Regions from separate parts of the Paenalcaligenes hermetiae genome, predicted to be linked through region 2. Evidence: predicted binding sites of a transcription regulator. Region 2 holds the regulator's gene; each other region holds the start of a gene.
What was found. Region 2 encodes HrcA, which represses chaperone genes, less so after heat shock. Its sites were predicted from a motif close to TTAGCACTCNNNNNNNNNGAGTGCTAA; they were not measured.
Positions count from the first base shown of each region.

Region 1: the regulator HrcA is predicted to act here: its motif matches at 1,355-1,381, upstream of rpoH (RNA polymerase sigma factor RpoH).
Region 3: the regulator HrcA is predicted to act here: its motif matches at 1,951-1,977, upstream of ABD980_RS00145 (co-chaperone GroES).

Region 1 covers NZ_BAABKD010000001.1:272,526-275,809, reverse strand. Annotated here, with positions in the region: gene ABD980_RS01320 (S-(hydroxymethyl)glutathione dehydrogenase/class III alcohol dehydrogenase) at 1-227, shown strand, start outside; gene fghA (S-formylglutathione hydrolase) at 285-1,181, shown strand; gene rpoH (RNA polymerase sigma factor RpoH) at 1,457-2,359, shown strand; gene ABD980_RS01305 (YkvA family protein) at 2,557-2,898, opposite strand; gene ABD980_RS01300 (MFS transporter) at 3,007-3,284, shown strand, end outside.
Region 2 covers NZ_BAABKD010000007.1:57,582-60,865, reverse strand. Annotated here, with positions in the region: gene ABD980_RS04140 (LbetaH domain-containing protein) at 1-130, opposite strand, end outside; gene hemH (ferrochelatase) at 217-1,287, opposite strand; gene hrcA (heat-inducible transcriptional repressor HrcA) at 1,299-2,306, opposite strand; gene ABD980_RS04125 (NAD kinase) at 2,421-3,284, shown strand, end outside.
Region 3 covers NZ_BAABKD010000001.1:22,887-26,170, reverse strand. Annotated here, with positions in the region: gene groL (chaperonin GroEL) at 1-1,544, opposite strand, end outside; gene ABD980_RS00145 (co-chaperone GroES) at 1,594-1,881, opposite strand; gene ABD980_RS00140 (phosphate acetyltransferase) at 2,128-3,084, shown strand; gene ABD980_RS00135 (acetate/propionate family kinase) at 3,086-3,284, shown strand, end outside.

The DNA.
Region 1 (3,284 bases), on a different contig from region 2:
AAATTTCCACACGTCCTTTCCAACTGGTTACGGGACGTGTTTGGAAGGGGTCGGCGTTTGGTGGGGCGCGTGGTCGTACGGATGTACCAAAAATTGTGGATTGGTACATGGACGGCAAAATTAATATCGATGATCTCATCACCCACCATTTACGCTTGGATCAAATCAACGAAGGTTTCGAGATGATGAAGCGCGGTGAATCCATCCGTTCTGTGGTGATGTACTAGTCCCACATACTATCCATCTATCCCCGCCGGTGACGGTGGGGGCATTTAGGAGATCAAATGACAGTTCAGTTGGAATTAGTCAGTGAGCACCGTTGTTACGGGGGCTGGCAACGCTATTATCAACATGCTTCCACCGCGATTGGTTTGCCGATGCGCTTTGCTGTATTTTTACCAGAGCAAACCGAAGCAAGCTCGGCCAAAGCCGAAGGCGGTCAGCCTATGGGTACTACGCGACGCCCTGTTTTGATTTATTTAGCTGGTTTAACATGCACCGAGGACACCTTTACGGTGAAGGCTGCTGCCCAACAATATGCTGCGCACCATGGGTTGATCTTGATCACACCAGACACCAGCCCTCGTGGTGCAGGGGCACCTGGCGAAGAGGAGAGCTGGGATTTTGGGACGGGTGCTGGGTTTTATGTGGATGCCACTACGCCTGATTTTGCTAAGCATTATCGTATGGAATCTTATGTAGCCGATGAATTGTTTACCCTGGCTACGACCGTACTGCCTGGTGATGCGGAGCGGGTTGGGATTTTTGGGCATTCCATGGGGGGGCACGGCGCGCTTGTTTTGGCACAGCGTCACCCTGATAAATTCAAATCCGTGTCAGCATTCGCTCCCATCGCGGCACCCACACGCTGTCCTTGGGGGGAAAAAGCTTTTACGGGTTATTTGGGTGAGGATCGTAGTCAGTGGGAACAATACGACGCGAGCTGCTTAATGAGTCAGCAAACCACCGCTCCCTATCCAGGGGGGATTTTGATTGATCAAGGGTTGGCGGATCAGTTCTTAGAGCGCGAGTTGTATCCACATGTGTTTGAAGAAGCCTGCGCTAAAGTTGGGCAGCCTTTGGTTCTGCGTCGTCATGACGGTTATGACCACGGTTATTTTTTCATTATGACATTTATGGGTGATCATATTGCCCACCATGCACGTCAGTTAGGTGCGTAGTCCGCTCCTACTTTTGGCCGGTTGAGCAGGGCTTAACCGGCAGCGTTGTCACAAAAAAGCAACATTACAAAATGAGCCGCATTTGTTAATTTTTTTGCAAAAAAACACAAAAAAAGGGAACTTTAGGGAGTTTTTCGTCTCTAATCTAGTGTAAAGTGAAAATAATATAGTTATTAGCACTCCCAATCTAGCAGTGCTAAAATAGTAATATTAGACATTTATCATTTGGTGTGATAGTGGGTTTTCCCCTTACTACCATTTAATAGGACACGATAATGACCCAAGGTACAACAACATTGGCTCTACCAAACAACCAGTTGGCCGCAGCGGTATCCAACCCTGGCGCGTTGGGCACCATCGAGGCCTATATCACAGCAGTTAACCAGCAACCCATGTTAACTGCTCAAGAAGAAATCGACTTAGGGCGTCGTCTGCAGCAGGACGGCGACCTTGATGCCGCACGTCAACTCATTATGTCGCATTTGCGGCTGGTGGTATCGATTGCACGTCAATACCTTGGCTACGGTTTGCCCCATGCTGACTTAATTCAAGAGGGCAATATCGGCCTAATGAAAGCCGTTAAACGTTTTGATCCTAATCGTGGTGTGCGCTTGGTGTCGTTTGCGGTGCATTGGATCAAAGCCGAGATTCACGAGTTTATTATCCGTAACTGGCGTTTGGTTAAAATCGCCACAACCAAAGCACAGCGAAAACTATTCTTTAATTTACGACGCATGAGCCCCGAGGACGGGCAGACACTTGATCCAGAACAGGTGGACGAAATTGCGCGAGAGCTTAATGTACGTCCTCAAGACGTTTCTGAAATGGAATTACGGATGTCTGGCGCCGAAATGGCACTAGAATCCCCTTATAACGATGATGACGAAAATGGTTTTGCTCCCATTTCTTATTTATCAGATGACGGCGCGTGGGAGCCATCCAATGTACTAGAGCAGCGTGCACATGTACAACTACAGGGCCCTGGTCTAGAAAACGCGTTGGCACGGCTCGACGATCGTTCACGCCATATTATTGAATCCCGTTGGCTCCAAGACGATAAAGGTTTAACCCTGCACGAATTGGCTGCGCAATATGGGGTATCGGCTGAACGTATTCGTCAAATTGAATCTGCCGCTTTGAAAAAACTGCGTGGTTTTCTTGAAGCAGAGGCTGCCTAAAAGATTTTTACAAACTGTTACGTGATGATTGGGAACTTAGCGCTGTCATCAGGGACTAACATCTATCAGCCATACAACATCCCCCTTGTTTGGTATGGCTGATAGCCTGTCTTGGCTTCTCCTTACCCAAGAGTCAGGCGCTGAATGTGCCCCAACATTCACATTTACCCTCCTTACGGAGGGTTTTTTTTTGGGATTTAACCAAACCACTGCTGCATTTTTTCTCTTGCTTTGGTTTTGGTTTCATCGGAGATATGCATAGCTACCGTACCAATAGCGGCGACGATCATACCTAAATCATCGGTATAGCCCACAAGGGGCGCAAAGTCAGGAATAGCATCTAAAGGAAAAATAAAATACCCCAATGCCCCGATCATTACGGTTTTTGCCCAGGCTGGAGTTTTAGGGTCTTGGGCACCATAATAGAGCCACAAGGCTTTTTCCACGACTTCTGCCCCCGCTTTTTTGGCGTAGTGTGCCAGTTTGTTCCAAAAACGGGATTCTGAGTAATGTTGGGCATGGTTTTCGGGTTGTTCCATTACAATCTCCTAATCAGTTATTTATAGATGGGGGCAAAAAGTATTTTTACATCATGGGTAAAGCATACGCTTAGGGTTTGATAAAACACAACGGCTTAGAGACAACACATGACATCTTCACATAAAAATGCCAGCTGGGGAGAGCTGTTATCGGGGCGCAATGGCTTGCGCGCCATTGCCTTGGCGGGTGGGGTGGCCGTCTATGCTATCAATATTTATATTGTGACGACTATCATGCCGTCGGTGGTGCAAGATCTTGGGGGGATAGACTACTATGCGTGGAATACGACCCTATTTGTGGCTGCCTCTATTTTAGGGTCAGCTTTTGCGGCAAGCCTGATAGATTTTCTTGGCTTACGCGCTGCTTATTTATTAGCGATCTTAAT
Region 2 (3,284 bases):
GGATAACCGCATAAGGACCTATAAATACGTGGGGGCCAACTTCGATACGACCACACAATACAGCAGTAGGGTCGACAAAAGCCGTTTCGTGTACAACCGGATAATCACCCCGTGGATTTTTTCTTAACATCAGATCTTCCTGAATAAAAGACCGCTTTTAGTAAAGCTTTCTAAAAAAAGCACAACCAAGCTGCGGACAAACGGTTTTATTTTAGGCTAATTTGTGACCTTAGGTAATTCCCATCCACCTAAATTTTGCAACACAATGTCGCTCAAACCAGCAATCCAGTCTTTGTCATCGTTTAAACAAGCAATATAGCTAAAGTTTTGCCCCCCCTCCTCTAAAAAAGCGTCTCTACACTCTTGTTGTATTTCTTCCAATGTTTCCAAACAATCGGCCAAAAACCCCGGACAGGCCACCTGTACAGACTGCACTCCCTCTTTAGCCCATTGGCGCAATGTCGGTTCAGTATAAGGCTCAAGCCACTGATCGGCACCAAAGCGACTCTGAAAACTAGCAAACACAGGCACATCGGCATCGATCAAGGCTTCGCGCACCGCCGCAGTAGTCAACATGCACTCGCGGTAATACGGATCCCCCGCCACCACAGAACGACGCGGTATGCCATGAAAACTAAGTAACAAACGCTGCGGCTTCCCATGCTGCTGCCAATGGCGTTGAATACTTTGCACTAGTGGTTGTATATAGGCTGGGTGCTGACAAAAACTTTTAATAAAGCGCGTTTCGGGCTGGTTACGACGCTTACGCAAATAGCGGTTAAGCTCATCGACCGCTGTAGCAGTGGTGCTGGCCGCATATTGTGGATACATCGGCACCATTAAAATGCGCTCACATCCCAAAGCAGTTAGCTCATTAAGCACATCATGCATTGCAGGCTTTCCATAGCGCATGGCTAAACGCACCGGAATAGAATGCCCATGGGCTTGTAGTTGCTGTTGCAAACCCTGTGCTTGTGCCTGACTATAAACCAATAACGGAGACCCCTGATCCATCCAGATGGACGCATACTTAGGAACCAGTTTTCGCGGTCTAAAAGGCAATACAAAACAGCGCAAAATAATCTGCCACAAGGCGGCGGGTAGCTCCACCACCCGCTGATCCGATAAAAACTGAGCTAAATAGCGCCGAATATCACCGGCTGTCGCGGTGGCTGGCGTACCTAGGTTCACGAGCAGCACCCCTACCCGAGGTGCGGCTAAGGTACGAATATGAGGATCAAGCAAATTATTTTCCGCTGCTTCCGCGTAGTATTTTTTTGAACACATAATAAAAATGATTAGACGTGATGACTCAAGGCATTAGATAACATTCGAGCCGTAATATCTACTATAGGGATAACTTTATCGTAAGCCATACGCGATGGGCCAATTACCCCTAAGGTTCCTAATACTTGACCATCGACCTCGTAAGGGGCTGTGACCACAGAGATTTCTTCTAAAGGCACCAAATGCGAGTCTCCCCCAATATAAATCTGCACCCCTTGTGCTTTGCGAGACACATCTAATAAATGTAGCCATTCTGTTTTCTTTTCAAACAAATCAAATAGATGGCGTAATTTATCCATGTCTGCCACCATCTCGCTGACATTAAGCAGCTTGCTTTCGCCTGAAATTACCACCGCCTCGGCATAATCGGGCTCACTATCACCGGTTTCTACTGCCACCTGCATTAAACGCGTAATATCTTCACGCAAAGAAGATAACTCTCCGGATAAAGCTTCCCGTACTTGGGTAAATGACATCCCAGAAAAATGCTGATTAAAGAAATTGCTGGCCTCAATGAGCTCGTGTTCTTTGTAGTCTCTGGACACAAAAAGAATACGGTTTTGCACATCGCCACTTGGAGTCACAATAATTAAGAGCACCCGCTTTTCTGATAATCGAATAAAATCAATTTGTTTGAACGTATTAGCACGCTTAGGCGCTAGCACCACCCCGGCAAACTGTGACAGGTTCGATAACAGTTCTGCTGCTGAGCTAACCGCACGCGCAGGCTCATAACGAGGGATCTGTAACGCCAGTTTTTCCGAAAAGGAAAAATCATTGCGTGGTACCGCCAGGAGCTGATCTACAAAAATACGATAGCCTTGCGGTGTAGGCACACGCCCCGCCGACGTATGTGGACTTTGTATAAGCCCCAAGTCTTCCAGATCCGCCATCACATTGCGGATCGTCGCCGGAGACAAATCAAACATTTTGGATAATGTTCTAGACCCTACTGGCTGACCATCGGCAATATAACGCTCAATCAATACATTTAATAATGCGCTTGCTCTATCATCCATAGCAGTAAATAAGCAAATTATGCGATTCGTTACGATTACCTACCCAACATAAATGGGCTAGCACCTCTATAATTCTAATCTAATTATTACTAACAAATCATAAGGTCTTACCTCATGCATTTTAAGTCAGTGGCAATTATCGGCCGCTACCAAGACAGTGGCTTAGATGCGCCCTTACGCGCTTTGGCAAACACCCTACAACAAGCCGGCTGTCACGTCATGGTCGAAGCCGACACCGCTCGTTATATCGGGGTTACCGAGCTCCCCACACGCACATATGCCGAAATTGGCGCGCAAGCGGATCTTGCCGTTATTATGGGTGGCGACGGTACGATGATCGGCGCTGCTAGGAATCTAGCTAATTACGATGTACCTTTAATTGGTATCAACCATGGTCGCTTGGGCTTTATTACAGATATTCCTATCAATAATGCGCATGAAGCAGTAAGTAGCGTCATTGCAGGACACTATCAAGCCGAGGACCGCAGTCTACTTGAAGGACGTATCGTACGCGATGGCGAAGTGTTGTACTCTGGTATTGCCCTCAATGATATTGTGATCAATCGTGCAGGGCGTGGCGGTATGATTGAGCTCCGCGTAGAGCTAGACGATATTTTTATGCATCGCCAACGAGCAGACGGGGTGATTATATCTACCCCAACAGGCTCTACAGCCTATGCTTTAGCAGCCAACGGTCCCATTTTACATCCCTGTTTGAACGCTTTACTTTTAGTGCCAGTTGCCCCACAAACACTGTCTAACCGCCCTGTCGTCGTGCCCGATACCAGTACGTTAAGCCTGACCATCACAACCTTAGGGCGGGTAGAGTCTGGAGCAAGCGTACATTTTGATATGCAAGCCTGGTCCGACTGCCAAGCAGGAGATCGCGTCGATATTCGACGTGCTCAAAACACAGTGCGCTTTATTCATCCAGAAGGCTATAGCTTTTTTTCCACCTTAAGGCAAAAATTAGACTGG
Region 3 (3,284 bases), on a different contig from region 2:
AGCAGCAAGCTTGCTACGGAAGCCGCATTTTGTAGCGCGGTGCGAGTGACTTTGGTTGGGTCAAGAACACCTTGAGCCACGAGGTCACCGTACTCACCAGTAGAAGCGTTGTAACCGTAGTTACCTTCACCTTCCGCAACAGCGTTAACAACTACGCTAGCTTCTTCACCAGCATTGCTTACGATAGTGCGTAAGGGGGCTTCGATAGCGCGTAATACGAGCTTGATACCGGCCTCTTGGTCGATGTTGTCAGCAGAAAGAGCGGCAACGGCTTTGCGAGCACGGATAAGTGCTACACCACCACCAGGAACGATACCCTCTTCGACAGCGGCACGAGTAGCGTGTAGAGCGTCTTCTACACGTGCTTTTTTCTCTTTCATCTCGACTTCGGTAGCAGCACCAACGCGGATCACTGCCACACCACCAGCGAGTTTAGCCACACGCTCTTGGAGTTTTTCGCGATCGTAGTCAGAGGTGGCTTCAGCGATCTGAGCACGGATTTGTTTTACACGTGCTTCGATAGAAGCGTTGTCACCTGCACCATCAATGATGGTGGTGTTTTCTTTGCCGACTTCTACACGAACTGCTTGACCTAGGTGCGAGATATTCGCGTTCTCTAGGGTCATACCGGTTTCTTCGGAGATAACGGTACCGTTAGTGAGGATAGCGATATCTTCTAGCATCGCTTTACGACGATCACCAAAGCCAGGGGCTTTAACGGCAGTGGCTTTGAGGATGCCGCGGATGTTGTTAACAACGAGTGTAGCGAGTGCTTCGCCTTCTACGTCTTCCGCAATGATCAAGAGAGGACGGCTCTCTTTAGCCACTTGCTCAAGGATAGGCAAGAGATCGCGGATGTTGCTGATTTTCTTATCGAAAATCAAGATGTAGGGGTTCTCAAGTACAGCAACCTGTTTTTCGGTATTGGTAATGAAGTAGGGGGAGAGGTAACCGCGGTCAAACTGCATCCCTTCTACGACATCCAGTTCGTTCTCTAGGGATTTACCGTCTTCAACAGTAATAACACCCTCTTTACCGACTTTGTCCATGGCGTCAGCAATGATCTGACCAATGGATGCGTCGCTGTTAGCAGAGATAGAGCCTACCTGTGCGATTTCTTTAGAGGTTGCGCAGGGGCGAGAGAGCTTGCGCAGCTCTTCGACAGTTACGGCTACGGCTTTATCAATACCACGTTTGAGGTCCATGGGGTTGATGCCTGCCGCTACGTATTTTAGCCCTTCTTCGACAATAGCTTGTGCAAGAACGGTAGCTGTCGTGGTACCGTCACCAGCGTTATCAGAGGTTTTAGAAGCCACCTCTTTAACGAGCTGGGCACCAATGTTTTCAAACTTGTCTTTGAGTTCAATTTCCTTGGCAACGGATACACCGTCTTTGGTTACAGTAGGAGCACCAAATGCACGGTCTAGCACCACGTTACGGCCTTTGGGGCCCATGGTGGTTTTTACCGCGTTAGCTAGGATGTTTACACCACGTACAATACGGGTGCGGGCGTCGTCACCAAAATAAACTTGCTTTGCAGCCATGATATGTAATTCCTTTATTCAGTAGCGTTAATGTGGGAGATAGATGGGATTACTCGAATACAGCAAGAACTTCGTCTTCGCGAATCACGAGAACCTCTTCGCCGTCTACTTTGACGCTCTGACCGGCATATTTGCCGAACAATACTTTATCGCCAACTTTGAGGTCTAGAGGATGAACGGTGCCGTCATCGGCGCGTTTGCCTGGGCCAACCGCTACAACAGTACCTTGATCAGGTTTTTCGGTAGCGCTTTCAGGAATGACAATACCGGAAGCGGTTTGACGCTCGTTGTCCAAACGCTTGACGATCACGCGGTCGCCTAAAGGACGCAATTTCATAAGATGAACTCCTGTTCAAAAACAAGTTGGTCAAAATTTCATGTTTTTTGTTTGGTTAATAGGGGAGTGTTAGCACTCTCACCCTCTGAGTGCTAATTATAAGGGCGAGTTTTGTTATTTCAAGGGGGCGAGTACGACAATTTTTATTTTAACTTAGTGTAAAGTGATATGGGTCATAGCCATGTAGTGATGCAGGTCTTAGACTGTAATCAGTCGCAATCCTTACCTAACGTTTTATAAGGAGTCATGGTGTATCAAACTTCTACTTCTTTCGCTAAATTAATTGAGCGCGCGCAGCAGTTGCAGCCTCGGCGAGTATGTGCTGTGGCTCATCCTTGTGATGAAGTGTCATTAGGTTGCGCTATAGACGCTGCGCAGCGTGGTTTATTTACTCCTACTTTAGTTGGGCCTAAAGCGCGCATTGAGGGTGTGGCAAATGCTCATCAGTTCAATTTGTCTGGCATTCAAATTATTGATACGCCTCACAGCCATGCTTCTGCTGAAACCGCTGTATTACAGGTTTTGCAGGGGCAGGCACAGTTGCTCATGAAAGGGAGCTTGCATACAGATGAGTTGATGCATGCTGTGATGACAGTTGAAGGCAAAGGGTTGCGCACCGAGCGTCGTGTTAGCCATGTATTTATCATGGACGTGCCTAGTTATGATGAGTTGCTGTTTATTACCGATGCTGCAATCAACATTCGTCCTAATCTAGCTACTAAAGTGGACATCGTACAAAATGCCGCTGATTTGCATGTGGCTCTTGGACTAGGTATACCACGCGTAGCGATTTTGTCAGCGGTGGAATCAGTCACAGAAAAAATTCCTAGTACCCTAGAGGCCGCTGCGCTATGCAAGATGGCTGATCGGGGTCAGATTACGGATGTCATTATTGATGGACCACTAGCAATGGATAATGCGATTAGCCCAGAAGCGGCACGTATCAAGGGCATTACCTCAGAGGTCGCGGGACGTGCGCAGATTCTTGTGGCTCCCGACTTAGAGGCTGGAAACATGTTAGCTAAAAACTTAACGTTTTTATCAGGTGCCGAAGCCGCAGGGATCGTTTTGGGCGCGCGCGTACCCATTATACTAACTAGTCGTGCAGACTCCGCCAATGCGCGTTTGGCTTCATGCGCTGTGGCAGCGGTATATGCCGATGCACTTATGAAAAAACAACTGACTGCAGCCACAGGATCCTAACATGAGCGAAAAATTAATTGTAATTAACGCGGGTAGCTCAAGCTTAAAATTTAATGTCTACCAGATTCCCGAATCCGGCACCCTCGATGTTAATGACCTTAGCTTCTTGTATGGGGGGCAAGTTTCTGGCATTGGTACAGAGATAGCGCATTTTAAAGTCAAAGGGGCTTTGGGGCAGATCCTCGAGGACCGTGCTACGG